One region of the Clostridium sp. LY3-2 genome, then DNA from elsewhere that is predicted to be linked to it. Evidence: a T-box and tRNA genes for the amino acid it is inferred to sense, from the RefSeq annotation. Region 1 holds a T-box; the other holds one or more tRNA genes.
What was found. A T-box is a leader RNA that pairs with one kind of tRNA and senses whether it is charged. The one in region 1 lies ahead of leuS (leucine--tRNA ligase), so its partner is inferred to be a tRNA-Leu.
Positions count from the first base shown of each region.

Region 2: it encodes a tRNA-Leu, which carries the amino acid that the T-box ahead of leuS (leucine--tRNA ligase) is inferred to sense. The anticodon was not compared.

Region 1 is NZ_JAMDLQ010000062.1:2,193-12,055, reverse strand. It holds gene M4I33_RS16150 (dCMP deaminase family protein) at 1-85, shown strand, start outside; gene M4I33_RS16145 (hypothetical protein) at 135-692, opposite strand; gene M4I33_RS16140 (hypothetical protein) at 673-3,657, opposite strand; gene M4I33_RS16135 (OmpA family protein) at 3,660-4,367, opposite strand; gene M4I33_RS16130 (MotA/TolQ/ExbB proton channel family protein) at 4,500-5,909, opposite strand; gene M4I33_RS16125 (hypothetical protein) at 6,060-6,434, opposite strand; gene M4I33_RS16120 (YitT family protein) at 6,661-7,317, opposite strand; T-box leader at 7,624-7,828, shown strand; gene leuS (leucine--tRNA ligase) at 7,929-9,863, shown strand, end outside.
Region 2 is NZ_JAMDLQ010000028.1:22,451-32,313, forward strand. It holds gene treC (alpha,alpha-phosphotrehalase) at 1-1,072, shown strand, start outside; gene treR (trehalose operon repressor) at 1,162-1,866, shown strand; gene M4I33_RS09410 (hypothetical protein) at 1,921-2,109, shown strand; gene M4I33_RS09415 (M15 family metallopeptidase) at 2,263-2,928, shown strand; gene M4I33_RS09420 (hypothetical protein) at 2,995-3,273, shown strand; partial or broken gene tnpA (IS200/IS605 family transposase) at 3,565-3,957, shown strand; tRNA gene M4I33_RS09430 (tRNA-Leu) at 4,085-4,168, opposite strand; gene M4I33_RS09435 (iron-sulfur cluster assembly scaffold protein) at 4,467-5,159, shown strand; gene M4I33_RS09440 (GGGtGRT protein) at 5,192-6,196, shown strand; gene M4I33_RS09445 (DUF975 family protein) at 6,488-7,384, shown strand; gene M4I33_RS09450 (BglG family transcription antiterminator) at 8,197-9,863, shown strand, end outside.

The DNA of each region.
Region 1 (9,863 bases):
GTTTTTAGCGTCTAACGTTAAATTAACTAAACTTATACCATCTGTTGAAAAAATAGAATTATCATTTAACGCTTTTGAAATTTAAATAAAAAATGCCTTAAAAACAAGGCATTTTTTTATTTAACTATATTTTTTTAAGCTATACCTTTATCTTTTAAAGCGTCTAAGAGTGAAACTCTATAAAGTTCTTCTTCTTTTATTAGTGTTATTTTATCTTTTAATTCTTTAGATTTTTTATTATCTATTATGAAGTTATAAGTTACTTCATATGTTATATAGTTATTAGAATTATCTATTTCTTTTAAATCTAAAATAGAAACATCAAAATATATATCTGATGATACATATGCTTTCACTAATTTAAAAAATTCTACTTCTTCTTCTTTATTTAATTTCGCATCTAAATATGCGTAATCTAATGCTTTTTCTATATCTCCATTTATAGAAAACTCATAGAACTTTTCTATAACATTTTTAGGATCTTTTAGGTCTATCTTAAAATCTTTATAAGCTCCATAACCTATAAAAAATATTACGATTATTATTATAATTGCAAGAAGCTTTTTTATATTTTTTAAAAAGCAGTTGTATATATTATAAAATCTATTATAAATCACCTGATCTTCTGATGTGCTATTACTATATAGTTTTGAAACGTCTTTAATTTTTTCATCACACTTCTTGCACTTCATACCTTCCCTCTTTAAAATTAATTTTAAATAATAAATCTAACTCTTTATATAATTTATCATAGCTATTTAAATCTTCTCGTTTTAAAATATTATTTAAAGAACTTATTAATTCTTTATCTCCTTTATTTTGAAGATTTAAAATATCATTATATATATATCCTTTAATTAAATTTGTTATATTTCTTTCATTTAATAATATTCTATCTTTAAATCTTTCCCCTACCTTTAAAGATAAATTTTCTTTATATTTTATTAAACCTTCTATTCTTCTTGGAAATATAAAGCTAGAAGTATTTATAAAGGCATCTTCTCTAAAATCTGTAAGAGTGAAATTAGAATTTATTAAATTCTTTTGTAAGTTTAAGATGTCTAATCCTTTTCTTATAACATCTTTAAGAGAGTTATCTTTTATACTTTCTTCTAATATATATAATTCTTTATCAAATGTTTCATAGTTTATCCAGTTTTCACTTAAAATTTTTAATATAGTTTCTCTAAACTCCTCTTTTCTAAAGATTATTCCAGACTTAAACTCATCATTAAATAAAGATTTAACTTTTACTCTATCACTTAAATCGCCTCTATACCTTGAAACTACTTTATAATTCCCAAATATATATGCTAAGTTTAAGTTGTCTTTATATTTGTAATAATCTTCTAAAGATCTCTTTAAAATTAAGGATTCTTTAGACTTTTCATCTAAATTAACTATAATTTCTTTTACATACCCTTTATTATCTTTAAACTTCTCTTCTGCTTTTTTTAAGATAAGTCTTCTTATTTCCTCACTTGTTTCTCCAAATCTCGCTAAACTTTTAAATTTCAAATCATCTTCATAATAGTTTCTAAGAGCTAAAAGCTTAGCTTTTTTGCTAGAAGTATTTCCTCTTTCAAATTCCTCTATTATGATTTTTTCGTTTGATTCATCTTTTACTAAATTAGAATACCTTACCCTTATATCTAAAGGTAAATCGCATCTTTTTATAAGTTCACTGTATACTTCTTTTCTGCCTTCTTCATCTAAGACTTCAATCATACCTTTTATAGTACTTACATAGATATTTTCAGTTATAAAGTTAGAATTTTTAATAAATTTTAAAAGAGTTTCTCTTCCTTTATCATAATCTTTTATATTTTTAGATTCTCTTATAACTAAAGGTAACAGGTCATATCTTTTAGAAGCTATAAAGGCGTTAGTTACTTTGTTTATAACTTTTCTTTTTAAATTTCTATCTTTAAATCTTATTCTATTTATAAACACACCTAAAAATATTAAATCAAAACTAAATTTATTTATTAGATCATATATAAAACCTTCTTCTACTGTGTACTCCTCTAAATAAGTATTTATATATGATACATACTTTGATTCATCACTTTCTAAAACGAAATAATCAATTACTCTTTCTAATAATCTTTTCTTTAAATCTCTATCTTTGATTTTCAATAAAGCTTCTTCGTATATAAATATATCAAGCCCATCTTTTTCACTGTTAAGCTTGTGTAGTATAAATTCATTGTATAACTTTTTACTAAATTTACTTAACTTAAATATAGTTTTAGAGTTATCTTTAAATAATTCATCTTTCTTTTTAGTGTCATTTCCGTCTATTATATCTTCAATTATGTTTATCATTGTCTTTTTTATATAATCACTTTCATCTATGCTAGAATCGCAAAATCTAAAAATATCTTTTAAATTCCCTTGTCTTGTTTTTCTATAATAATCTAAAATCAAAATTTTATCTTTTGATTTTAAGTCTAATTTTTTTATAGTATCTTTATTTTGAATAAGTTTTTCTAATGCTTTTATATCTAATGTTTTTTTATAAAAAGAATAAATTATATCTAACATATCCTTATCTATTTTTATTTCTTTAGAATTTATTATCTTGTTTATTACAATATTTAAACCTTCTTTATCTGAAGTATTTTTATAAATATCCTTAACTTCATTTATAAAACTATAATCAAAATCTCTACTATATTCTTTTAGATTTATTAAAGCCTTCCTGCCTTCTAAATCCTCTTCTAAAATCAAGTTTAAATAGCTTATTAATTCCTTAGAATTATTAGTTATTATTTTTCTTTTATACATTTCTTTTAAATAATCTATATTACTTTTTAATACTATAGGATTTTTTAAGAAGTATTCTTCTAAAAACATAGAAAATCCTATATCAAATTCTTTTAAAGCAAAAGCTCTATTAAAAGCTTCAATATATATGTCTACAGGTAGTTCTCTTTTTATTTCATTTTCCATAACCTTAATCACTTCTAAGATAGAACTTGCATTATTTAAATTTTTAATTTTTTCTACTATACTTTCTTTAAGATAATTCCCCTCTAAAGATTTTCCTTCTAATAAATAATCGCTCTCACTTTTTACTATAAAACTAATATGTCTAAGGTCTATCCCAGTAAAGATAATTATATCTTCTAAGTTATTTACATCCTCGTATCTTGGTATTTTAAAAATAATTTTTAACTTGCTTTCTTTTAAACCATTTATAACTTCTAATTTAATATACTTTTTTAACCTATTTGATATTATCTCTAAATCTAAAGGAACTGTATCTGAACTGTAAGTTATAGAAAACTCCTCAAAAAAACCATTTTCTTTTATAAAAACTAACTCCTTCTTATCTTTTAAAGGGTTTATTTCCTTAATCTTAGGTTTATCAATAAGACCTATATCTTCTAAAATATTTGCTATCTTTATATATTTTTTTGAATCGTTACTTTCTAATTCTCTCTCTATTATTTTGCTTGTATAATTAAATCCTTTATCTAACACTACCCAGGGTAATACAAGCTTTTTTATATAATTTTCTTTTAAACCTTTTAAATCAAGCTTATCTCTTTCAATTTCATTTTCTAGTCTTTCATATTCTATTACGCAATTTAACTTTAAATCATCTCGAACTTTATAAAGCTTAAAATACCTCTCTAACGTCTTACCCATAACTATTTATCCCTCTTTAAATTTCTACTTTTAATAGCCTCTTCTAAGTCCCTATTTGAAAATACCATCTTTATTTCTATTTTTCTTTGATCTTTAACGGCTTTCATATCATTTTTTGAATATTTTTCTCTATCTCTATCTTCTTTTTTAGGGTTTGTCTCAAACTCTGACATCCCAGAAGCTTTAAATTTACCTCCAAACCCATTTTCTAAATCGCTATTAATTGGAACCATAGAATTTAAAAAGCTCATTGCCCTTTCTGTTGATAATTTCCTATTATCTATAGTTGTTCCTGCATAATCTGTATGTCCCACAATTTCAATATAATCTATCTCTTTATTAAGCTTTTCATCTTTAAGTATCTTATAAAATACTTCATTTAATTCTTTTGCTAAATTTTCACCGTCCTTTTTTAAGTCCCATTTTCCAGTATCAAATAAAGTCTCTGTTTTAATCTCTATCTTTCCTTCCTCTTTATTAAAATACATAACATCTTTGTTAACATTATTACTATCTAATTTACTTTGAATCTCTTTATAAATAGCATCCCTTTTTTTAGATATATTATCTACAAACAAACTTGATAACGCCATTGATATAAGCATAATAAAAAAGAAAACTAAAGTTACTGTAGTCATAATATCTACAAAAGATGGCCAGTAAGACATCTCTTCTTTTTCTCTTTTATATCTTCTGCTTCTAAACTTCATCTTTAAAACCTCCACTCTTCCCTAACTAATAAAACTTTCCTCTTAATTAAATTTATTATCACTAAACTTTAAATATTCTAATGTAAATTAAAAGCCACTTCTTAAATTTTAGAAGTGACTTTAAAATCATTTTTATCCTCTAGATGCAAAAGCCCAATCGTTTGTTGCCTTAACTAGTTTTGCTATAGTGTTTGTATTTTTGCTTAAACTTTGAGTAGCTTCTGTTATTCCTGCTATAGATTCATCTAATCCTCTTATTATGTCTTTAGATAAATCCTCCATTTCAAGTTTTAAAATACTAGTTACGCTCTCTGTTATTCCAGACTTTAATGAATCTACAGTTTCTAAAAATTCGTAAAGACCTCTTTCAAATCCATCATAACCTTCTTGAAGATTAGATAGTTGAACTTCTAATTTATTAGAACTTATATCTATAGAGTCTTTAATATACTCAGTGCTCTCTACAAGTCTGTTGTATGAAATTTCTAAATCTCCTTTAATTCCTAAAAGAGTTTGCAATGATTTTGTCATTATTACATTTTCATCACCTATACTCTTTTCTAAAGTTATTATCTTATCTCCAAGAGAATCTATCTTTAATGATAAATTACTAGTTGCATCATCCATTATGTTTTTAAACTTATCTGTGTTTATCTCAAAATTATCTATAGATTTTTTAAATATTTCAACAGGCATGCTAAAACTATCCACAGTATTATCTAAACTTTTAATAACTCGGCTAAGTTCTACTGTATAATTACTCATCTCTTTTGCTGTCTCTGTCATATCTATAGTATTTTTATTTATCTTTTCAACAAGTTCTTCTACACCCTCTCTAAATAAAGCCCTCATCTCTTTAGTTAAATCTTTCATAGTATTTTCTAAAGTATTATTAAACTTTTCAAATTGCTTAGCGAAACCATAAAAGTTTTCTCCATATATTAAATTATCTAAATAATCCTCAAAAGTATCAAAGAACATATCTTTTTCTCTTTTAACTAATGAAATAATAAAGTTTAATATAATCGATACAAAAACACCAAAGATACTAGTCCAAAACGCACTTGCCATACCTTGAAGTGGAAGTCCCATTTCACTTAAGAAAAGTTCCATAGAATTAACACCAGAAACTAATACTCCCTTAGTTGAGTGTATTGCAACTGTTAATCCTAAAAATGTACCAAGTAAACCAAGTGCAATTGATATTGCTGGTATCATATTCATAAACTTATCATTTAAGTTAAAATTATTTCTCAAATGTTTTAATATTAATACCTCTGTATTTATATTATCTGTTCCTTTTTGTGCACTATTTTTAAAGTCCTTTACTATTTCATTTAAAACATTACTTTCAAAAGTTTTTTCTCTTGATTCATAATTTAAGATACTTCCCCTTTCAAATCCATAGTTAAGTTCTTTATATGAATTTCTTATCCTTAAACTAACAACTATCCCATATATAGATAAGGCTATTATTAAAGCTATAACGCCAAACCCAATTATTCCTTGTCCTAAAAATGAACTAAAAAGATCCTTAAGCATTTTAATTAAACTCCCCTCTAAATAAATTCCTTTTATATATAATACTTAAGTACCCCTACATAATATTCTTATTTTTTTCTTTATATAAAAAAATAAAAGGAACATTAACTAAAGTTAACATTCCTTTTCACTTAAATTATAGTTTTAAAACTATCTTATATATTTACTATTATTAAATATTATAAATACTTCTCCATCGATTTCTTCGATTTTACCCCAGCTATACTCTACACTACTGTCCTTCTCTATCCCTACTTCGCTAAGTAAAATCTCCGTATCATCTGCACGAAGTACTATCTTTTCTATAAAGTCATTTAATGTATCAAAACATATATCTAAATCTAATTTTAAATTATCTAAAGTATGTTCCTTTACGTGAAATATCTCAAGGTCTCTATTATAAGCCTCATCTTCCCCTAATAACTTTCTAAAAAAGTTAGTCTCAAAAAATTCTCCTTTTCTCATAGATGGATATAAGATATTCCCATCCCCTATAAAGAATCTTCCAGTACTAAAATTAAACATCCTACTTTCCTCCTCTAGCCTACTATTTAATTAATTACTCTCTATAAAATTATACCATTTACAGATATTTACTTATACCTATAAAAGTAATCATTTCTCAGAATTATATTAGATTTAATAATTTTATATTAAACTTTAATTTATTTAATTTTAATAAGAAAAGCACCTTTAATTCGCTAATAAAGTAAAAAATAGCCTAGTAAATACTAAGCTATTTTTACATTATTTATGCATTAATTGTTATGCCGTCTTTAACGTCTTCTACGCTATCATCTTTGGCATCTTTTTCTTCTTGTCCGTTATATAAAATGTCGATTAACTTCCCACTAATAGTAACAGCTACTATAGAGAAGAATATTTGTTTTGGTTCTAAATATACTATTGATGCTATTAATATAACAGCATCTGTTAAAAGGTATATGTGATTTATCTTAAGCTTTGTAAATTTGTTACCTAAAAGAGCTATAACATCGTCTCCTCCAGCGGCTCCGCCACCTCTAATTACAAGCCCAACACCAATACCTACTCCAATACCTGCAAGTATACTTGCAATTATCATATTATCTTTAAAGTCTGGAATAATAAATCCAATACTTTCAAAAACTTTATATGAAGCTGAAAAAGATAAACTTGATAAAACTGAAAGTGCCATAAATCTTTTACCAAAGAATCTAGCTCCTATAGCAAATAATGATAAATCTACTAACAAACTAGTTATTGATGGAGATATATTCATAATATTTTTTACTAATAATATTAATCCTAATACTCCTCCTTCAGTAATTTCGTTTTGAAAATTAAAATTGTAAGTTCCGAATGCTAAAATACATGACCCTAGTATTACTAAAGCTATACTTTTCGCATTCTCTTTCGTCGAATACAAAATATCACTCTCCTAAATTTATAAATATAACTACCACTAGTTATATTTCTTATCTTCTATTTTACCTTTACTAAATATCTAAAGCAAACCTAATTAAATACCTTCTATTACCCCTATTAAGTTTTAACCTACCGCATTATATATAGCCTCTCTGGTCCTCAAATCTCCTTCAATCTCCTAAAGACTCCTCCATCTTTCATAAAAAATCTTAATCTATGCTATACTAACTCTATAACTTTTTATAATATCACTTGACTAAAAACTTCCTTATATATATAATAAATTCAAATGATTTAAACTTAATAAATTAAAGCAATGATTAGAAGTAGTACTGCATATTTCAAAGTTAAGAGAGCTGTTGTTTGGTGAAAAACAGAGTTTGAATTTCAGGAACTTGTCTATAAGTTTATCTGTTTAGAAGCAGGTACGGTTAACCCCGTTAAAGTAAAAGAGTGAGGAAATTAAATTTTCCTAATTAAGAGTGGTACCACGGAATCCTTTCGTCTCTTATGCTAAAATGCATAAAAGACGAAAGGATTTTCTTTTTATTTAATATCCTTTATCTTTGTAAAAAATAAAATTAATTATATATATTATAGGAGGAACAAAAAATGGGAAACTACGGAACTGCCATAGATAAAAAGTGGCAAGAAAAATGGGAAAAAGAAAACTTATATAAATTTGACCCTACTAACTTAGATAAAAAACTTTACGTTTTAGAAATGTTCTCTTACCCATCAGGTAGCCAATTACACGCTGGTCACTGGTTTAACTACGGACCTGTTGATACTTGGGCTAGATTTAAGAGAATGAATGGATTTAATGTATTCCAACCAATGGGGTTTGATGCATTTGGTCTTCCAGCTGAGAACTATGCTATAAAAACAGGGGTTCACCCTCAAGACTCAACTGAAAAAAACATCGAAACTATGGAAGCTCAATTAAAAGCTATGGGCGCTATGTTTAACTGGGAAAACGAAGTTGTTACTTGTAGACCTGATTATTACAAATGGACTCAATGGCTATTCTTAAAATTATATGAAAAAGGCTTAGCATACAGAAAAAATGCTCCTGTTAACTGGTGCCCTTCATGTAATACAGTTTTAGCTAACGAGCAAGTTGTAGATGGAGCTTGTGAAAGATGTTCAACAGAAGTTACTAAAAAGGACTTAACTCAATGGTTCTTAAAAATAACAGATTACGCAGACGAATTACTAGAAAAATTAGATACTTTAGATTGGCCTGAAAAAACTGTTGCTATGCAAAAACACTGGATTGGAAAATCTACTGGTGCAGAAGTAACATTTAAAGTTAAAGATTCTGATTTATCATTTGATGTATTCACTACAAGAGTTGATACTTTAAATGGTGTTTCATATGTAGTTTTAGCACCTGAAAACAAATTAGTAGATAGTCTTGTTACAGAAGAAAACAAAAAGGCTATTGAAGCTTACAAAGAAGAAGCTTTAAAGCAATCTGAAATAGAAAGACAATCAAACACTAAAGAAAAAACTGGTGTATTCACAGGTTCATATGCTATTAACCCTATAAACGGAAAAGTTGTTCCTATTTGGGTTTCAGACTATGTTCTTGCAACTTACGGAACTGGTGCTGTTATGGCTGTTCCAGCTCACGACGAAAGAGATTTTGCTTTCGCAACTAAATATAACTTACCTATAGAAAGAGTTATAGAACCTAAAGATTCTAAAGAGACTACTCTTCCTTACTGTGAGCACGGTATACTAGTTAATTCAGGCGAATTTGACGGATTAACTACAAAGGAAGCTAAAGTTAAAATAGTAGAAAAATTAGCTACTTTAAGCTTAGGTGAGCAAAAAGTAAACTACAGACTTAGAGACTGGTTAGTTTCAAGACAAAGATACTGGGGAGCTCCAATCCCTATGATTTACTGCGAAGACTGCGGAACAGTTCCTGTACCAGAAAAAGATCTTCCAGTAAAACTTCCATACAACGTAGAGTTTACTCCAGATGGAAAATCACCTCTTGCAAAATGCGAAGAGTTCGTTAATACAACTTGTCCTTGCTGCGGAAAACCTGCAAAAAGAGAAGTTGATACTTTAGATACTTTCGTTTGCTCATCTTGGTACTACTTAAGATATCCAGATAGCAAAGATGAAAAAGAAGCTTTCAATAAAGATATAATAGATAAAATGCTTCCAGTAGATAAATACGTAGGTGGTCCTGAGCACGCTTGTATGCACTTACTTTATGCAAGATTTATAACTAAAGCTTTAAGAGATATGGGATACTTAAACTTTGATGAACCTTTCAAATCACTAGTTCACCAAGGATTAATCCTAGGACCAGACGGTTTAAAAATGAGTAAATCAAAAGGTAATACAATCTCACCAAACGATTATATAGACGAATACGGTTCTGACGTATTTAGAATGTATTTAATGTTTGGATTTGCTTATATAGAAGGTGGCGCTTGGAGCGATGACGGAATAAAATCTATAGGTAAATTCGTAGATAGAATCGAAAGATACCTTGATTCTTCAAGAGAAGCTATAAAATCTAAAAAC
Region 2 (9,863 bases), on a different contig from region 1:
TGTAATAAATTTAATTTCAAAACCAAAGGTATATGAAGATGACCTTTTAGGGGATGGAAGAAGGTTTTATACTGACGGACCTAATATCCACAAATACTTAAAAGAACTAAACGAAAATACCTTTGGAAAATATGACGACGTAATAACGGTAGGTGAGATGTCATCAACTTCAATAGATAATTGCATAAAATACTCAAACCCTAAAGAAAAGGAATTAAGCATGGTATTTAATTTCCACCATTTAAAGGTAGATTACAAAGACGGTGAAAAGTGGTCTTTAATGGATTTTGATTTTAAAAAGCTTAAAGAGTTATTTAGCACTTGGCAAGAAGAAATGATAAAAGGCGGAGGGTTTAATGCACTTTTTTGGTGTAACCACGATCAACCTAGAGTAAATTCAAGGTTTGGAAACACAGAAAAATATCACAAAGAATCTTCAAAGATGCTAGCGACTTCAATTCATATGATGAGTGGAACTCCTTATATCTTCCAAGGGGAAGAGTTTGGGATGACTAACCCAGATTTTGAAAGTATAGATGAATACAAAGACGTAGAATCTATTAATTATTATAATATTTTAAAAGAATCAGGTGCTTTAGAAAAAGATATAATAAAAATACTTAACTCAAAATCAAGGGATAACTCTAGAACTCCAGTTCAATGGGATGATTCTAAAAATGCTGGATTTACGAAAGGAACACCTTGGATTAACACTTCGAAAAACTATATAAATATAAACGCTAAAAATGCATTAGAAGATAAAACTTCAGTATTTTATCATTATAAAAAGCTTATAGAGATAAGAAAAGAAGAGGAAATAGTTTCTTTAGGTGATTATAAAATATTAAATGAGGACCACGAGAAAGTTTATGCTTATAAGAGAGAGTATAAAGGAGAATCATTAATAGTTATAAATAACTTTTATGATGTAGAAACTGAAATCTCTATAGAAGAAAAATACTTTAAAGACAAGGATATAAAAATTCTTTTATCAAACTATGATGATAGTAGTTTAGATTTAAAAAGATTAAAATTAAGACCTTACGAATCTATAATATATAAATTAAGTTAAAGGTTAAGCTTAGGCTACAAATAAGGTAGCCTAAGCTTATTTTAATATAGTATAATATATGTAAAGATTTTAAAGTTAAGAGGTGCAACATGAGTAAATACGTAAGTATATACAATGAGTTTGTAGGAGATATAGAAAACGGTATATTAAAAAATGGAGAAAAGTTAAAATCTGAATCAGATTTAATGAAGCAGTATGATGTATCAAGAGATACTATAAGAAAATCATTAAACCTTTTAGAGCAAAATGGTTATATTCAAAAATTAAAAGGTAAAGGTTCTTTCGTTTTAGATAGAAATAAATTTGATTTTCCTGTTTCAGGTATAACTAGTTTCTACGAGCTTACAAAAAAGATGGGTAAAGAGATTAAAACTCAAGTTGAAGAATTTAGCTTAAAAGCAGCTGACGAAAAAATGAAAGTAAAATTAGAGCTAAGTGAAGGAGACCATATCTGGAAAGTAGTAAGAGTTAGGAATATAGATGGAGAAAATATAATTTTAGATAAAGACTACTTAAACGGAAGTATAATTCAAACTTTAACTTTAGATGTTTGTAAAAGATCTCTTTATGAATATATAGAAGGAGAGCTCGGGCTTAAAATTTCTTACGCAAAAAAAGAAATAACAGTTCAAAAGGCATCTACAGAAGATAAAAGACTTTTAGATTTAGAGCATTATGATATGGTAGTTGTAGTTAAAAGCTACACTTATCTAAACGATACTACTCTTTTTCAATACACTGAATCAAGGCACAGACCTGATAAATTCAAATTTGTAGATTTTGCAAGAAGATAAAGTTTTAAAAAGCATAAGGATAAACCTTGTGCTTTAAATTTTAGGGGAGAATTTATGAAAAATAAAATGAAATGTTTTAAATGTGATTCTACTAAAGTTAAAAAAGTAAAAGCACTACCAGTAAAGGCTAGAGAAGGATTCAAAACAAAACTTTTAAACCCTAACTATTATATCTGCTTAGATTGCGGGTATAGTGAGGTTTGGTTTGAATCAAAGGAAGAGTTAGATTTTTTATTAAAATAGAGAGTGAATTTATAAAATGCCGTATATTTTAAATTAAATATACGGTATTTTTCTTTTTATAGATTTAAACGTAAGGTTTCGTAAGGTTTTCTTATAATTATTTTAAAACCTACTTTTTATAATGAAAATATATTATAAAAAGAGGTGTAGAGGATGAAAAAAGTTATTATATTAATTATTTTATTATGTTGCGGCGGTTATATTTTTTTAGGAGAAATGCTACATAAGGAAAGTTATAAGAGCCCAATTATTCATAAAAATATAAAAGATAATGAACTAGTTTTAGTAAATAAAGAAAATGGTGTAGATAAAGATTATCAAGACGATAAGCTTGTAATACCAAATATAAGGTTTAATAATAGCTCTAGTAATGAAGAAAAGCATGTATCTAAAAGAATAGCTAAAAGCCTAGAAGAGATGTTTAAGGATGCTAAAAACGAAGGGATAATCCTTTTAGGTAATTCAGGATATAGATCATATAAATCACAGGTACAAACTTATAATAATAGAGTTCAATCAGAAGGAAAGAAAATGGCTGATGCGTACGTTGCAAAACCAGGTTTTAGCGAACACCAAACAGGGCTTTGCATAGATATAAGAAACGAAGGAAAATATTTTGCTAAAGGAACAAAGGAAGCGGACTGGTTAAATGATAACTGCTATAAGTATGGATTTATTATAAGATACCCAGAAGGGAAGGAATCAGTAACAGGTATATCATACGAGCCTTGGCACGTAAGATATGTTGGTAAAGAGGCTGCGAAGATAATTCACAATCAAAATATTACTTTAGAGGAATATCTAAGGGATAAAGCTTAGATTAAATTAGTTAAATTTGTTATACTTACAGGGATACCTTAGGGTTAAGGTGAAAGGAGAAATGTTATGAAGTTTATTGATTTAATGGATCCATTTTTAATGCAATTAGTAATTGTCCCAATGATAGTTATTGGATTAGGTGTTTTAGTAGCTTATGTTGCAAAAAAAACATTTATTGGACCTTTAACAACTTTGTTTTTAAATATTTTATATGAAATTTTATATATTATGCACTATTACCCTAAATCAGAAATTACTTTAAGTTCTTGGAATATTATTTTTCCTCTAATTTCATTAATATTTTCTTTTATTGTAGTAGCAAATCGAAGACATGACTATACATAATAGAAATTGTTAATATAGGTAGTATATAGGTATCAATATAGGAAAAGTTTCGAGCTACTTAGTAAAACTAATAAAAATATTCGGTTTAAATCTTGAATTAGGTACTAAAATATACTATAGATATCGCATTATTCAGTGGTGAATTTGCGATATTTTTATTGTCTTTATAAAACACCTGCTATGCGAGTGTGTTCAGAAAAATTTTGCTGTTGTAATATGTAAAAAACCTTATTTTGCTAAAATTAAATTAGGTTCGCAGCCAAATTTAAATAGTAAAAGGAGGCATCAGTAATGGATATTAATAGTTTATGACACACAAAATGGAATTGTAAATATCACATAGTATTTGCTCCAAAATATAGAAGGAAAAAAATCTACGGAGAAAAGAAAGAAGAAATAGGGAAAATATTAAGGTAATTATGTGAGTGGAAAGGTATTGAAATTCTCAAAACGCATGCTTGTATAGATCACATTCACATGTTAGTATAAATTCCACCTAAAATCAGTGTTTCTAGCTTTGTAGGATTTCTAAAATGTAAAAGTAGATTAATGATTTTCGAAAGATTTTCAAATTTAAAATATAAATATTGGAATAGACATTTTTGGTGTAGAGGATTTTATGTGGATACAGTAGGAAGAAATAAAAAAGCAATAGAAGAATATATAAGAAACCAAAAAAAATAAAGAGGGTGATTTTGTATTTTGTAGAAAATTAAGTAGTGCAATATTTGCACTACTTTTTCAAAAAAGAAAACCTATAAAATGTTGAGAACAAGTGAAATCAACGTTTTATAGGTTTTAATAATTTATTTGGTGCCACCAGTGGGAATCGAACCCACACGGTAAAACCGCATGATTTTGAGTCATGTGCGTCTGCCAGTTCCGCCATGGTGGCATAAAAATTTGCAACTTGTATAAAATATTATAGCATAGGAAAGTAAAAGATTGCAATTAAATTAACAAAGAGAGAAATAAAAAAAGTTTAATAACCCCTTAAAAATGGGGAAAAATAAAGGATATAGAAAAATATTAAAAAAAAATGAAAGAATAAGGTTGTTTGATTGTGGTAGATTTGCTAAAATATATTTAGGATAAAACTATCCCACAGGGACAGTTTTTGACCTAGCTAGAAAATAAACTAGAGATAAAACTCGTAGTTTAGAATCTAATAATTAGGGAGGAGTAATTAGAATATGATGTATTCAAAAGAAGTTGAAGAAATGTGTGTAATCGCAAAAGGACCTAACCACGGACCAGCACCAATCCCTGTAGAAGGAAGATGGGTAGCAGCAAAAGAAGTAAGTGATATTTCAGGTCTTACTCACGGTATAGGTTGGTGTGCACCTCAACAAGGAGCTTGTAAGCTTACTTTAAACGTTAAAGATGGAATAATAGAGGAAGCATTAATAGAAACTATAGGATGTTCAGGTATGACTCACTCTGCAGCAATGGCTTCAGAAATATTACCAGGAAAAACTATATTAGAAGCATTAAACACAGACTTAGTTTGTGATGCTATAAACACTGCAATGAGAGAATTATTCTTACAAATCGTATACGGAAGATCTCAAACTGCATTCTCAGAAGGCGGACTTCCAATAGGAGCTGGACTTGAAGATTTAGGAAAAGGTCTTAGATCACAAGTTGGTACTATGTACGGTACAGTTGCTAAAGGACCTAGATACTTAGAAATGGCTGAAGGTTACGTAACTAAAGTTGCTTTAGATGCAGACAACCAAATTATCGGTTACAAATTCGTTCACCTTGGAAGAATGATGGAGTTCGTTGGTAAAGGAATGACAGCTAACGAAGCTATGGAAAAAGCAAGCGGACAATACGGAAGAGTTGCAGACGCTGTTAAATTAGTAGACCCAAGACACGAATAATTTATTAAAAGTTGTAAGGAGGATTTTTAATCATGGCATTATTTGAAAGTTATGAAAGAAGAATAGATCAAATCGTTCCTGTATTAAACAAATACGGAATGAAAACAATAGAAGATGCGAAAGTAGTTTGTGATGAAATCGGAATCGATCCATACAAAATCACTGAAGAAACTCAACCAATCGCATTCGAAAATGCTAAATGGGCATACACTTTAGGTGCTGCTATAGCAATCAAAAAAGGATGTACAACTGCTGCTGAAGCTGCTGAAGCTATCGGAGAAGGATTACAAGCTTTCTGTATCCCTGGTTCAGTTGCTGACGACAGAAAAGTTGGTTTAGGACACGGAAACTTAGGAGCTATGCTTTTAAGAGAAGAAACTAAATGTTTCGCTTTCTTAGCAGGACACGAATCATTCGCTGCTGCTGAAGGAGCTATCAAAATAGCTGAAAAAGCTAACAAAGTAAGAAAAGAAGATTTAAGAGTTATCTTAAACGGTCTTGGAAAAGACGCTGCTATGATCATCTCAAGAATCAACGGATTTACTTATGTTGAAACTAAATTTGACTATGCTACAGGAAAATTAAACATAGTTAAAGAAACTGCTTACTCAAACGGAGACAGAGCTAAAGTTAAATGCTACGGTTCAGACGACGTTAGAGAAGGTGTTGCTATAATGCATCACGAAGGAGTTGACGTTTCAATCACTGGTAACTCAACTAACCCTACAAGATTCCAACACCCAGTTGCTGGAACTTACAAAAAAGAGTGTGTAGAGCAAGGTAAAAAATACTTCTCAGTAGCATCAGGTGGTGGTACAGGAAGAACTCTTCACCCAGATAACATGGCTGCAGGTCCAGCTTCATACGGTATGACTGATACTATGGGAAGAATGCACTCAGATGCACAATTCGCAGGATCATCATCAGTTCCAGCTCACGTTGAAATGATGGGTCTTATCGGAATGGGTAACAACCCAATGGTAGGAGCTACTGTTGCAGTTGCTGTTGCTGTAGAAGAAGGAATGAAAAACAAATAATTTAAAATTAATATTTTAAATTTTTTAGTACCACAACTTAGGTTGTGGTACTTTTTGTATTTAGAGGAATTATAAAAATATAATTATATTTTAAAAAAATAGTGTTCAAATCTACATTAAGGTAATACTAATAGTAAGGTGGACATAAAATTTTTTATCTAGTTTATTAATAAATTATAGTTTATTTGAACTGTAGTTATATTATGTTAAAATGTGGTGAATTTAACCTATATTAGATGGTTAATAGGATGCTATTGCCGTATAATTAAAGAGAGGATAGGAGGAATTATTATGGATATAGGAATTATAAAATTTAGAGCAAGAGAAAAAATGAAAGAAGATAAAGCGGTTATCTTAGGTGTTTCATTAAGTTCAATAGTATTAGCGCTTTGCATTGCTGAAGTTAATATGTACTTAGGAGTAGGATTTACATTACTAGCTTGTATGGTTGAAGCCTTCATAGGAGTTGCTATGACAGCTTTCTTCTTAAATATCGTAAAAACAGGTAGAGGTAAGTTAGCTAGTTTAAAAGTTAGTCCTAAAACTTATTTTAGATATGTTGGATATACAATCTTTGTAGGTTTATTTAGTTTAATTGTTAGCTTAATACTTTGTATTCCAATAATATTTAAACTATTAGATTATATACGTAATATTGATTTATTATTATATTATGGAATAGGTATTGGAGATTTAGGCGGTTTAGTTGGAGAAATTATTATCCTTGTTATTATCGCAATAGTTGCAGGAATAATATTTAATTTATTCTTCTTCTGTACTAAGTTTTTAATAGTAGAAGGAAACTCTGTTAAAGATAGTTTCGGAAAGTCAATCGAAATGATGAAAGGTTACAAAGGAAAATTATTCTTAACTCAACTTTCATTTATAGGTTGGTTCTTAATAGTTATTATAACTTGCGGAATTTATTCAGTTTGGTTTATCCCTTACTACAATGCTTCTATGGCTCAATTCTATCTTGAATTAAAGAGAGAATTAAACGGAAAAAATGAAGCTAAAGAAGACTTAGAAGAAAGCACAGATTCAGTAGATGAAGAAATAATAGTTGAAAACACAGTTTTCTCTGGAACTAACGAAGGAGAAACTGAAACAGTAGGTGTTATAGAATCTGCTTCAAAGCCTAAAGAAGAAGTAATAGAAGAGACAATAGAAGATGATACTGAAAAGTAAAATTTAGTTTTTATTAAGAGAGAATAACAAAGGTTATTCTCTCTTTTTTTGATTCTATAACTAAAAAACAGGATAAAGAAGCATTTACTAATAAAAATTAACTAATAATATTAGAAATAGAAAAAATGTATACAAACGCTAATTATTCAATAATATTTCTGAAATATTATCTAAATTATAAATATATAAAATAATAAATGAGAAAATATTGAACATAAAATGAACTAAAATAACAAATGATTAACAATATAAAAGAATGATGAAAAAAACTATAATTCAAGTTAGAATACCATTAGGGGAAGGCGGAAAGGAATTATTAGTTGGAATAATTTATTTTCTAAAATAACACATCACTAAAAAATCCTTATGAAATAATAAATGTACAACAACTACTTAAAATTAAAATTAACTGAATTTTCGGGGAGGGTTAATTTTAATTTAGATTAATAAGGAGGGGGCTCTTTATTATATATAGAATAGCATATGGGCTTTGTTATTCAAGTTGGAGTGAACGGAATTAAAAAGAGGGTTTAAAACATGGTTAAAATAGTAAGGGTATTTTAACCGTTAGGGGAATGTGGTAAAAAGCGGAAAGGTTAATTAGCGGATAATTAACAAAAAAACATATAGTGAGAAATATGTTAGCAAAAAAGCTATGTCTAATAAGACATGGCTTTTTTGCGTTGATTTGCTTTTTTCATAAAAATATGGAAATATTAAAACTGTTCGACTAATAAAAGGTAATTTATAATAAAATCATAGATTACATAAACGGTTTAAATCAAATGAAATCTTAACAGAGGGTGAAAAATATGAGGAAAAAATTGATAATTCAAAATCTAACTGAAAGCAATCCAGTTAGCTTAAAAGAATTAGTAGATAAGGTTAAAGTTTCTGATAGAACTATTAGAAATGAAATTAAGGATATCAACTTAGAAACTTTAAAAAATGGATTTTTAATAGAAAATATTAGGGGTAAGGGTTATATACTTAAAATTACAGATAGTGATAAATACAAAAGTTATAAGGAATCAATAAATGAAATTAATTCAAGCTATCTTATAAAGGGGGAAAGAATTAATAGAATCATAGAGATACTTTTAACGAACAATGGATATATTACAATAGATGAAATCAGTGAGAGATTAGATTATAGCAGGAGCACTATAATTAAAGATTTAGAAGAAGTCAAAAGAATAATCGAAGAACTTAATTTAAAATTAGAATCTAAGTCAAGCTTTGGAATTCTTGTTAAAGGAAGTGAAATCGGAATTAGAAAAGCATTTTCTAATTACCTTTATAGGCACAATAGTAGTATAAGTATTTCTAAAAATAAGTATAAGGGTGTGTTTTTTAAGGTAAAGGAAATATTTTTAAAAGAAGTTATTAAAGAAAAAATTGATATAAGTAACTTAGCTATAGAAAATATTTTTAATCACTTGCAAATTCTTATTTTAAGGCTTGAAAGTGAAAACTTTATTAAAGAGGATACAAGCAATAAGGATATAATAGGTGAGATTGATGTATATAACAAGCTTAGGTCTATATCAAAAAGAATATTTGATTTAATAGAAAATGAGCTAAATATTAATATTCCTAGAATTGAAGTAGATTATTTAGCAGCTCAGATACTATATAAGTCTAAGATGTTTTTACAAAGTGATATTGTAAAAACTAAAGTCAAAAAAGATATAGAAGAGATTCTAAAAGAGATTGATAAAAAAGCATATACAACTTTTTCAAGTGATTATGAACTTATAAATAATTTACTTATGCATTTAAGTGCGTTGATAAGTAGGGCAAGAACAGATACGCAACTTAAGAATCCTTACTTTGATGAAGTAAATACAAGATACTCAGCTGTAGTTTCTATAGCAGTAAATTTTACTGATGATTTCTCAAAAAGATGGGATATGAATATTGAAAAAGATGAGATTGCTTTTATTGCAATACATTTTGTAGCTCACTTTGAAAAAGCAAGACAGCTTAAATCAAACGATAGAAAAAAGATTGCTATTATATGTCCAACAGAAGGTGGACTAGCTTATCTGTTAAAACTTAAACTAGAGAGAGAGCTTAATGAGTCTATAATAAGTACATTTACGAGTATTCAAATAGATGAGATGAAAAAAGATAACTATAGTTATATAATTACAAGCACTGAAATTGAAGAGGTGTTAAATGGTAAGGTCTATAGAATAAATAATTTATTTTCAGAATTAGAAATTGAAGATATTTGTAAAGATATTAAAAGAGATGATGTAAAAAATGAAAATAATAAAGATATGTTAGATGAGGTTTTCTTTAAAAGATTAAGTGGTGGGAAAAATTTAGATTATAAGAAATTTTTAAAAGAAGAAGCTGACATGTTACTTAATACTAACAGTGTAAATGAAGATTTCTTTGAATTAGTAATAAAAAGAGAAAAAAGTTTAAGCACTGCATATAAAAATGGTGTTGCAGGACCGCATGCTATGGA